DNA from 2 places in the Salana multivorans genome. Region 2 is predicted to be linked to the other one. Evidence: predicted binding sites of a transcription regulator. Region 2 holds the regulator's gene; the other holds the start of a gene.
What was found. Region 2 encodes HrcA, which represses chaperone genes, less so after heat shock. Its sites were predicted from a motif close to TTNGCACTCGNNNNNNNCGAGTGCNAA; they were not measured.

Region 1: the regulator HrcA is predicted to act here: its motif matches at 1,673-1,699, upstream of groES (co-chaperone GroES).

The regions. Positions count from the first base shown of each region.
Region 1 is NZ_RKHQ01000001.1:2,300,114-2,304,525, forward strand. Features, by position in the region: gene EDD28_RS09880 (glutamate--cysteine ligase) at 1-262, opposite strand, end outside; gene EDD28_RS09885 (THUMP-like domain-containing protein) at 298-1,569, opposite strand; gene groES (co-chaperone GroES) at 1,878-2,174, shown strand; gene EDD28_RS09895 (WhiB family transcriptional regulator) at 2,429-2,731, opposite strand; gene guaB (IMP dehydrogenase) at 3,035-4,412, shown strand, end outside.
Region 2 is NZ_RKHQ01000002.1:166,259-170,670, forward strand. Features, by position in the region: gene EDD28_RS13010 (hypothetical protein) at 3-788, shown strand; gene EDD28_RS13015 (DUF3097 family protein) at 844-1,761, opposite strand; gene hrcA (heat-inducible transcriptional repressor HrcA) at 1,905-2,957, shown strand; gene dnaJ (molecular chaperone DnaJ) at 3,043-4,173, shown strand; gene EDD28_RS13030 (PhoH family protein) at 4,170-4,412, shown strand, end outside.

The DNA of each region.
Region 1 (4,412 bases), on a different contig from region 2:
GCTCCCCGACGGCGCGCTCGATGTCGCGCGCGGCGCCGGCGACGGTCTCGTTCACCCCGGTAACGATCTCGACCGTGTTGAGCAGGAGCTCCTGCTTGATCATCGGGTGCTCGCTCTGCCCGGGCGGGCGCAGCTCGTCCAGCACCGTCGCCGCGCACTGGCGCAGGTCGCCGGAGTCGGCGTCGACGAGCGCGAGCTCCCACTCGATCCCGATGGTCCCGCGGCGCGAGGTCGCGAACGGGACGGGGAAGGGCTGCGCCATCGTTCCTCCAGTGCTCGGGAGCTGCCGGTGGCGGCTCAGGCGGGTGCCGGCGGGTCGACGCGCTCGACGACGACCACGCGGTGCTCGCCCGCGACCCTGGTGAGGATGATCGTCCCCGACGCGGTTCCGCGCAACGCAAGCTGCTGGCGCAGGCGCGCCGGGTCGAGGTCCCAGCCGCGCTTCTTGATCTCCAGCGTGCCGATCCGACGCTCGCGCAGGTAGGAGCGCAGCCGCTTGAGCGAGTAGGGCATGACGTCGAGCACGCGGAAGGCCGCGACGCAGCGCCCGGTGTCGTCGTCGGCGGGCAGCCGGTCGCCCGTGAGGAACGCGATGGTGGGGTCGAGCAGTCGCGCGTCGAGGAGCTCGGCGAGGCGGTGGACCAGGCCGGCCCGGATGATCGCGCCGTCCGGCTCGAAGACGTAGCGGCCGACGGCCGCGCCACCGCTCGCGCCCGGTCCGCTCGGCGCCGGCGTGATCGGACCGGTGGGGTCACCGGGGTCGAGCAGCGTCGTCGCGCGGCCGTCGCGTCCGACGACGACGGCGCCGCGGCCCGTCCCCTCCGGTGCGAGGTCGCCGAACCAGAGGTCGGCCTCCAGGACGTCGCCGGCGACGCTCAGCCACTGGACGAGGGCGTCGCCGGGGAGGTCGCGATGGGCGATGCCGGGGCCGAGCTTCATCCCGAGCGCCGGGACGCGCGAGCGCAGGGCGAGCAGGTCGGCGACGGCGGGGGAGTAGTCCTCGAGGCGGTGCAGCCGCCCCCTGCTGGTGCGCCGCGCCGGGTCGGCCCACACGCCGTCGACGGGTCCCGTCGACGTCCCGGCGAGGACGTCCCGCAGGACGTCCGGGTCGAGTGCGTCACCGGCGACGACGCGGGCCTCGGGGAACTGGCGCAGGTTGACGGCGGCAACCAGGGCGGTGACGGGGTCGCGCTCGACGGCGACGACGTCGAGCGCCATCCCGGCCAGCGCGAGCGCGTCGGCGCCGATGCCGCACCCGAGGTCGGCGACGACGCGGACGCCGGCCGACCGGAACCGGTGGGCGTGGCGAGCGGCGACGGACAGGCGCGTCGCCTGCTCGAGGCCGTCCGGCGTGAAGAGCATGTCGGCCGCGAGATCGCCGAACTTGCCGGTCGCCCGGGCGCGCAGCCGCGACTGCGTGAGCGCCGCCGAGACGAGCTCCGGTGCGAAGCCGGCCTGTCGCAGGGCCGTGCCGAGGGCGAGGCTCTGCTTCTCGTCGTAGGCCGGAAGGTCCGCGAGGAGGGCCCAGCCCGCGGGTTCGGCCAGCTGTCGCAGCGCCTCGAGATCCACCCCCCGATCCTGCCCCACGCTCCGCGGTGCCCCAACCCTCGGGGGTCCGACGCTCGCCGAGCCGGGCCGACGCGGCTCCACCGCGCGCGCCGGGACGCGACACCTGGCACTCGCCTTGACCGAGTGCTAACTCATTTCTAGAATGAGCGAGGCACCGGGACCGGGTGGCAGCGACTCTCGTCGCGGCGGCCCGCGCTCCCCGGAACCACGGGCAGTGAGCAGATCGTCCGATCCCCGCGACGGCGGCCGGTCGGCGCACTCGTCCTCGTCAACGTTGTCAACTGAAGCTACGGAAGGGGAGGTCCGACGTGTCGGTCTCCATCAAGCCCCTCGAGGACCGGATCGTCGTCCAGCCGGTCGAGGCGGAGCAGGTCACTGCGTCCGGTCTCGTGATCCCGGACAGCGCGAAGGAGAAGCCCCAGGAGGGCAAGGTCCTCAGCGTCGGCCCGGGCCGGATCGACGACAAGGGCAACCGCGTCCCGGTCGACGTCGCCGTCGGCGACATCGTCATCTACAGCAAGTACGGCGGCACCGAGGTCAAGTACGCGGGTGCCGAGTACCTCATCCTCTCGGCGCGCGACGTCCTCGCCATCGTCGAGAAGTGACGCTCGCCCGCTGACGTCGGCCGAGCCGACGTCAGCGAGCAGCAGAACGGGCCCCGGTCTCAGACCGGGGCCCGTTCGCTGTCCGTCCGCGACCCTCACCGCGAACAGCAGGAGCACCGAACGTGTTCTCTGGGGCTCCTCCGCCCCGGGCGCAGGGGGTCACCCGGGGAAGTCGTTCCAGGCCGACAGACTAGCCGCTCCGGGGCCTCGTCGTCCGCGGTCGCCGGCCGGTCGCGGACGACGGCTCGCCGGTCTCAGCCGACGTCACGGAGGCGGCCTCGCAGGTCTGCGTCGAGGGCGCTGAGCCGCTCCTCCTCGGTCAGGCCGCCCCACACCCCGTAGGGCTCGCGCACGGCGAGGGCGTGCTCGCGGCACTGGACGATCACGGGGCACGTGGCGCAGACCGCCTTCGCGGCCTCGCCGCGCCGACGTCGCGCGCCACCGCGCTCGCCCTCCGGGTGGAAGAAGATCGACGGCTCGGCCGTCCGGCAGGCTCCATCGAACTGCCACTCCCACAGGTCCATGACCGGACCCGGCAACCTCGACAGCTCCGCCACTGCCAACACCCCCTTATATCGCGCGCACTGTCTCACGGTGCGTGTGACGACTCTATGAGGACGTCAGACCCGTTTCAAGTGAGCGAGAACGGCCGACTCGGTCCTGAGGTGGGTCGATGGGTGCCGAAGTGCCTCCTCCGTGGAGTCAAGGACTTTGGTCCCGGATCACCGCCCCCTTTCGTGTTCCTCGTCACGCCACGTCGCGCGCGACGCCATGCGCCGCCTCGCCGCGTCGTCCCCCATGCGGTCGCGGCCGCCGCCACCGGCACCCTCGCTCGCGCGCACCCGCTCTACGATGGAGGCGTGACGGCCACGACCTCCTCGACCAGCCAGCTCGCCTCCTCCACCCTCGGTGCCCCCGCCAGCGCTGCCCCTCCGTCCCTCGAGGAGAAGTTCGGCTTCGTCGGCCTCACCTACGACGACATCCTGCTGCTGCCCGGCGAGACCGACGTGATCCCGAGCGAGGCGGACACGGCGACGCGGCTCACGCGCGAGCTGTCCATCGCCATCCCGCTGCTCTCGGCCGCCATGGACACCGTGACCGAGGCCCGGATGGCGATCGCGATGGCCCGCCAGGGCGGCATCGGCATCCTCCACCGCAACCTCCCGATCGAGGCGCAGGCCGCCCAGGTCGACGTGGTCAAGCGGTCCGAGTCGGGGATGATCACCGACCCGCTGACCGTCGGCCCGGACGTCTCGCTCGCCGAGCTCGACGCCCTGTGCGGCCAGTACCGCGTCTCGGGCCTCCCGGTCGTCGAGCCCGACGGCACGCTCGTCGGCATCATCACCAACCGCGACCTGCGGTTCGTCCCGCGCGACACCTTCGCGACGACGCTGGTGCGCGAGGTCATGACGGCCTGCCCGCTCGTCACCGGGCACGTCGGCATCTCGCGCCGGGACGCGCAGGCGCTCCTGGCCAAGCACCGCGTCGAGAAGCTGCCGCTGGTCGACGACGCCGGTCGCCTGCGCGGCCTCATCACGGTCAAGGACTTCGTCAAGTCCGAGCAGTACCCGGACGCCTCCAAGGACGGCGCCGGTCGCCTCCTCGTCGGCGCGGCCGTCGGCTTCTTCGGCGACGCGTGGCAGCGGGCCACCGCCCTGGTCGAGGCCGGTGCCGACGTCCTCGTCGTCGACACGGCCAACGGCCACGCGCGCCTCATGCTCGACATGGTGCGCCGCCTGAAGTCCGACCCGGCCACGCGCGACGTCCAGATCATCGGCGGCAACATCGCGACGCGCGCCGGCGCCGCCGCGCTGGTCGAGGCGGGCGTCGACGCGGTCAAGGTCGGCGTCGGGCCCGGCTCGATCTGCACGACGCGCGTGGTCGCCGGCGTCGGCGTCCCGCAGGTGACGGCGATCTTCGAGGCCTCGCTCGCGTGCAAGCCGGCCGGTGTCCCGGTCATCGGCGACGGCGGCCTGCAGTTCTCCGGCGACATCGCCAAGGCGCTCGTCGCCGGTGCCGACTCGGTCATGCTCGGCGGTCTGCTCGCCGGGACCGACGAGTCCCCGGGTGACCTCGTCCTGATGAACGGCAAGCAGTACAAGCGCTACCGCGGCATGGCGTCGCTCGGCGCGATGCAGTCGCGCGGGGACCGCCGCTCGTTCTCCAAGGACCGCTACTTCCAGGGCGACGTGTCCGACGACGACGTCATCACCGAGGGCATCGAGGGCCAGGTGCCCT
Region 2 (4,412 bases):
CCGTGCTCGACGCCGTCGGCGACGGCGTCGGCTTCGTGTCGGGCCCGCCGGTCGGCCGGTTCGCCGGCCCGCCGGGCGTCGTCCCCGTGTCGGCGACGCGGGCCGTGTCCGACGCGCTGAGCATGTTCCCGCGCGGCGTCGGCACGCTGTGCGGGCTGGTCGCGGTCGTCTGGGTGGCGCTCGCGGCGCTCAGCCTCCCGCTCCGGCTTCTCACCGGCGACCCCGGGTTCCTCGCCAACGGCGCGGTGCTCCTCGGCACGTGGTCCGGCTGGCGCACCTACCTCGTCGGTGCCGCCGCGATGCTGCTCTCCGGGCTCGTCACGGGCGTCCTCACGCTCCTCCTCGCGCGCGGCGCGCTCCGGGTGGTGCGGACGGGTGCCCTGCGGTTCGCTGACTGCTGGTCGCTGCCGCGCGGCTGGTTCGGCTACGCCGGCGTGATCGCCGTGCTCACCCTGCTGCCGGCGCTCGCGCCGGCGTCGAGCACGTCGCCCGTCTCGGTGTCGTCGGCCGTCGCCCTGGTCTGCCTGGTCGCGTCGCTCGGGCTGGCGTTCGCGCCGTTCGCGCTCTCGGACGACCCCGGCCGGGCCGGTGCCGCGATCGGCGCCTCCCTCCGTCTCGTCCGGGAGAACCTCGGCCAGACGCTCCTGCTGGCGCTGCTCTGCCTCGTGGTCCTCGCGCTGGGTGCCCTGGCGTGCTTCGTCGGCCTGGTGGTCGCGATCCCGGTGGCCGTGACCGCCTACGCCCGGCTCTACGTCGCGATCCGCGGCGAGGAGGTCGTCATCGTCTGACGGCGCCCCGGGCCCGCCGTGCGGCAAGCCCGCCGTGCGGCAAGCCCCGCCGCCGTCAGTCCCCGTCGCCGACCGTGACGAAGTCGACGAGCTCCTCGACGCGGCCGAGCAGCGCCGGCGACAGGTCGCGGTAGTCGCGGACCTGGCGCAGGATCCGGCGCCAGCCCTGCGCGACGTCGGCGGGGGAGCCGGTCGGCCAGCCCAGCGCCCGCAGCGTCCCGACCTTGATGTCGGTGCCGCGCGGCACGTCCGGCCACGCCCGCAGCCCGACCCGCTCGGGTCGCACGGCCTGCCAGACGTCGACGTACGGGTGGCCGAGCACGCGCACGTGCGCCGCGGCCGGTCCGAGAGCGCGCAGCGCGTCGTCGGCCAGACGCCGCTCCTTCGAGCCGGGCACGAGATGGTCGAGCAGGACGCCGGCCCGGCGGGTCGGCCCCGGCTGGAAGCCGGTGAGCACCTCGGCCAGGTGGTCGGCGCCCTCGAGCAGCTCGACGACGATCCCCTCCAGGCGCAGGTCGTCGCCCCAGACCTTCTCGACGAGCTCCGCGTCGTGCTTGCCCTCGACCCAGATCCGCGAGGCGCGGGCGACCCGCGCCCTCGCTCCCGCCACAGCGAGCGATCCCGACGCCGTCCGCGCACGCGGCGCCGACTCCGCCACCCGGGGCGGCCGGACCAGCCGGACGGGTGCCCCGTCGAGCCAGAACCCGGCGCCGAGCGCGAACGAGCGGCGACGCCCGGCGCGGTCCTCGAGCACGACGACGTCGCCGCCGTTCGTGCGCTCCAGCGCCATGATCTCGCCGACGAACCCGGTCGCGACGTCCTCGACCACGAGGCCGGGCACGGCGAGCTCGTCCCGCGTCGGCCGACGCGCTCCCGTCCGGACGCGCGGGTCGGCCGCCTGGCCGCGCCCGCCGCCGGCCAGCACGTCGGCCCCGTACGGGTCGCCGGGGAAGGAGAGGGTCCGATCGGTCACGTTGGAGGCTAACCCGCCCGATGTCGCGCGCGCCGGGAGGCGCGCTGGCACGCGGGCGTAGAATTGGCACTCGCGGTCGGTGAGTGCTGACCGCGCCGCGCTGCGTCGGGTGAGCGTCGGGTCAGCGTCAGCGAGGAGGAGCGATGAGCACGAAGAACCGTCGGCTCGACGTCCTGCGCGCCATCGTCTCCGACTACGTCTCGACCCAGGAGCCGGTCGGCTCGCGCGCGCTCGTCGAGCGGCACGCACTGGGCGTCTCCCCGGCGACCATCCGCAACGACATGGCCGCGCTGGAGCAGGAGGGGTACATCGCCCAGCCGCACACGTCGGCCGGGCGGATCCCGACGGACGCCGGCTACCGGCTCTTCGTCGACCACCTCGCGGCGCTCAAGGCGCTCAGCCCGGCCGAGCGGCGCGCGATCGAGACCTTCCTGTTCGAGGCGGTCGACCTCGACGACGCGGTCGAGCGCACCGTGCGGCTCCTCGCGCAGCTCACGCAGCAGGCGGCGGTCGTGCAGTACCCGTCGCTGCGCCGCTCGGCGCTGCGCCACCTCGAGGTGGTGCCGCTGGCGAACGGCCGCGTCATGACCGTCATCATCACCGACTCCGGCCGCGTCGAGCAGCGCACCGTGACGCTGCCGGACGGCGCCGCGGCGCCGGACGAGGCCGAGGTGGCCGACCTGCGGGTCCGGTTCAACGTCGCCGCGGCCGGCCGGCGGATGCCCGAGCTCGGGCTCAGCCTGCGCGCGGTCCCGGACGTCGTGGCGCCCGGCGTCGCGGAGCTCGCCCGACAGATCGCCGAGGTCGTCGTCGAGACGCTCACGGAGGAGGTCGAGGACCGCCTCGTCATGGCGGGCCACAGCCACCTCACGCGCTCGCCGCTCGACTTCTACCACGGCCTCCAGCCCGTCCTCGAGGCGCTGGAGGAGCAGGTCGTCCTCATGAACCTGCTCGCCGACGTCGCGTCGGAGGGCGAGGCGGGCGGCGACGTCACGGTGCGGATCGGCGCCGAGAACGGCTACTCCCCGCTCGCGCACGCGTCGCTCGTCGCTGCCCCCTACGGCCGCGAGGGCACGGGGGACGCGCTCGCCTACCTCGGCGTGCTCGGGCCGACCCGGATGGACTACCCCGGCACCATGGCGGCCGTGCGAGCCGTCGCACGCTACCTGTCCCGATTCGTCTCGCCGCTCGAGTGAGCCCCGACTACCCGGCCGCTCGCCCGACCGACGCCACCAGCTCGACCGACCGTCCGTTCCCTCGCACTACAGGAGCCCATCGCTCGTGACCGACTACTACGAGATCCTCGGCGTCTCGCGTGACGCCACCACCGAGGAGATCAAGCGCGCCTACCGGAAGCTGGCGCGCCAGTACCACCCGGACGTCGCCGGCGAGGAGTCCGCCGAGAAGTTCAAGGAGGTGACGATGGCGGCCGAGGTCCTCACGGACCCGGAGAAGCGCCGGATGTACGACCTCGGTGGACCCTCGGCGTTCGGCGCCGGCGGAGCCGGCGGCCCCGGGATGGGCGGCTTCGGCTTCGGCGACCTGTTCGAGACGCTGTTCAACACGGCCGGCGCGACGGCCCGCGGCCCCGTTCCGCGCTCGCGGCGCGGCCAGGACGCGCTCGTGCGGATCGACCTCGACCTGGCCGAGGCCGCGTTCGGCGTGCACCGGGACCTCACGGTCGAGACGGCCGTCGTGTGCGGCACGTGCCACGGCTCCTGCGCGCGCCCGGGCACCTCGCCGCGGCCGTGCAGCGTGTGCGGCGGCCGCGGCATGGTCCAGCGCGTGGCGCGCTCCTTCCTCGGCAACGTCATGACGCAGGCGCGCTGTGACGCCTGCCAGGGCTACGGCTCGACGATCCCCGAGCCCTGCCTCGAGTGCTCCGGCGAGGGCCGCGTCCGCACGCGGCGGACGATCGGCGTCGACGTGCCGGCCGGCGTCGAGACCGGGTCGCGGATCAAGCTGACCGGGCAGGGCGAGGTCGGTCCGGGTGGCGGTCCCGCCGGTGACCTCTACGTCGAGGTGCGCGAGCTCCCGCACCCGGTGTTCACGCGCCGCGGCGACGACCTGCACTGCACCGTGAGCCTGCCCATGACGGCGGCGGCGCTCGGGACGGTGCTGACGGTCGAGTCGCTCGACGGCCAGCTCGACCTCGACATCGCGCCCGGCACGCAGCCGGACGAGGTGCTGACGCTGCGCGGCAAGGGCATGGGCCGGCTGCGCGGGCACGGCCGCGGGGACCTGCACGTCCACCTCGACGTCCAGGTGCCGACCAAGCTCGACGAGCGCCAGCAGGAGCTGCTGCGCGAGCTCGCCGGGCTGCGCGGCGAGGAGTCGCCGGCCGCGCGCCTGGCCCCCGTCGGGGCCGGGATGTTCGCCCGGTTGCGCGACAAGCTGGCGGGGCGCTCGTGACGGCGCAGCCGGGCGGCGGCTCGGGGCAGCCGGGCGCGGAGTCGCGCACGCCGGTGGTGCACCGGCTCGAGCTCGCCGACGGCGTCGACCCGCGCGCGCTCCTGGGGCCGGCCGACGAGGTGCTGCGCGCCGTCGAGCGCGGGTTCCCCGCCGTCGACGTGCACGCCCGCGACCGCCTGCTCACGCTCGAGGGCCCGCGCGGCGAGGTGGAGCTGGCCGCGCGCCTGCTCGAGGAGCTG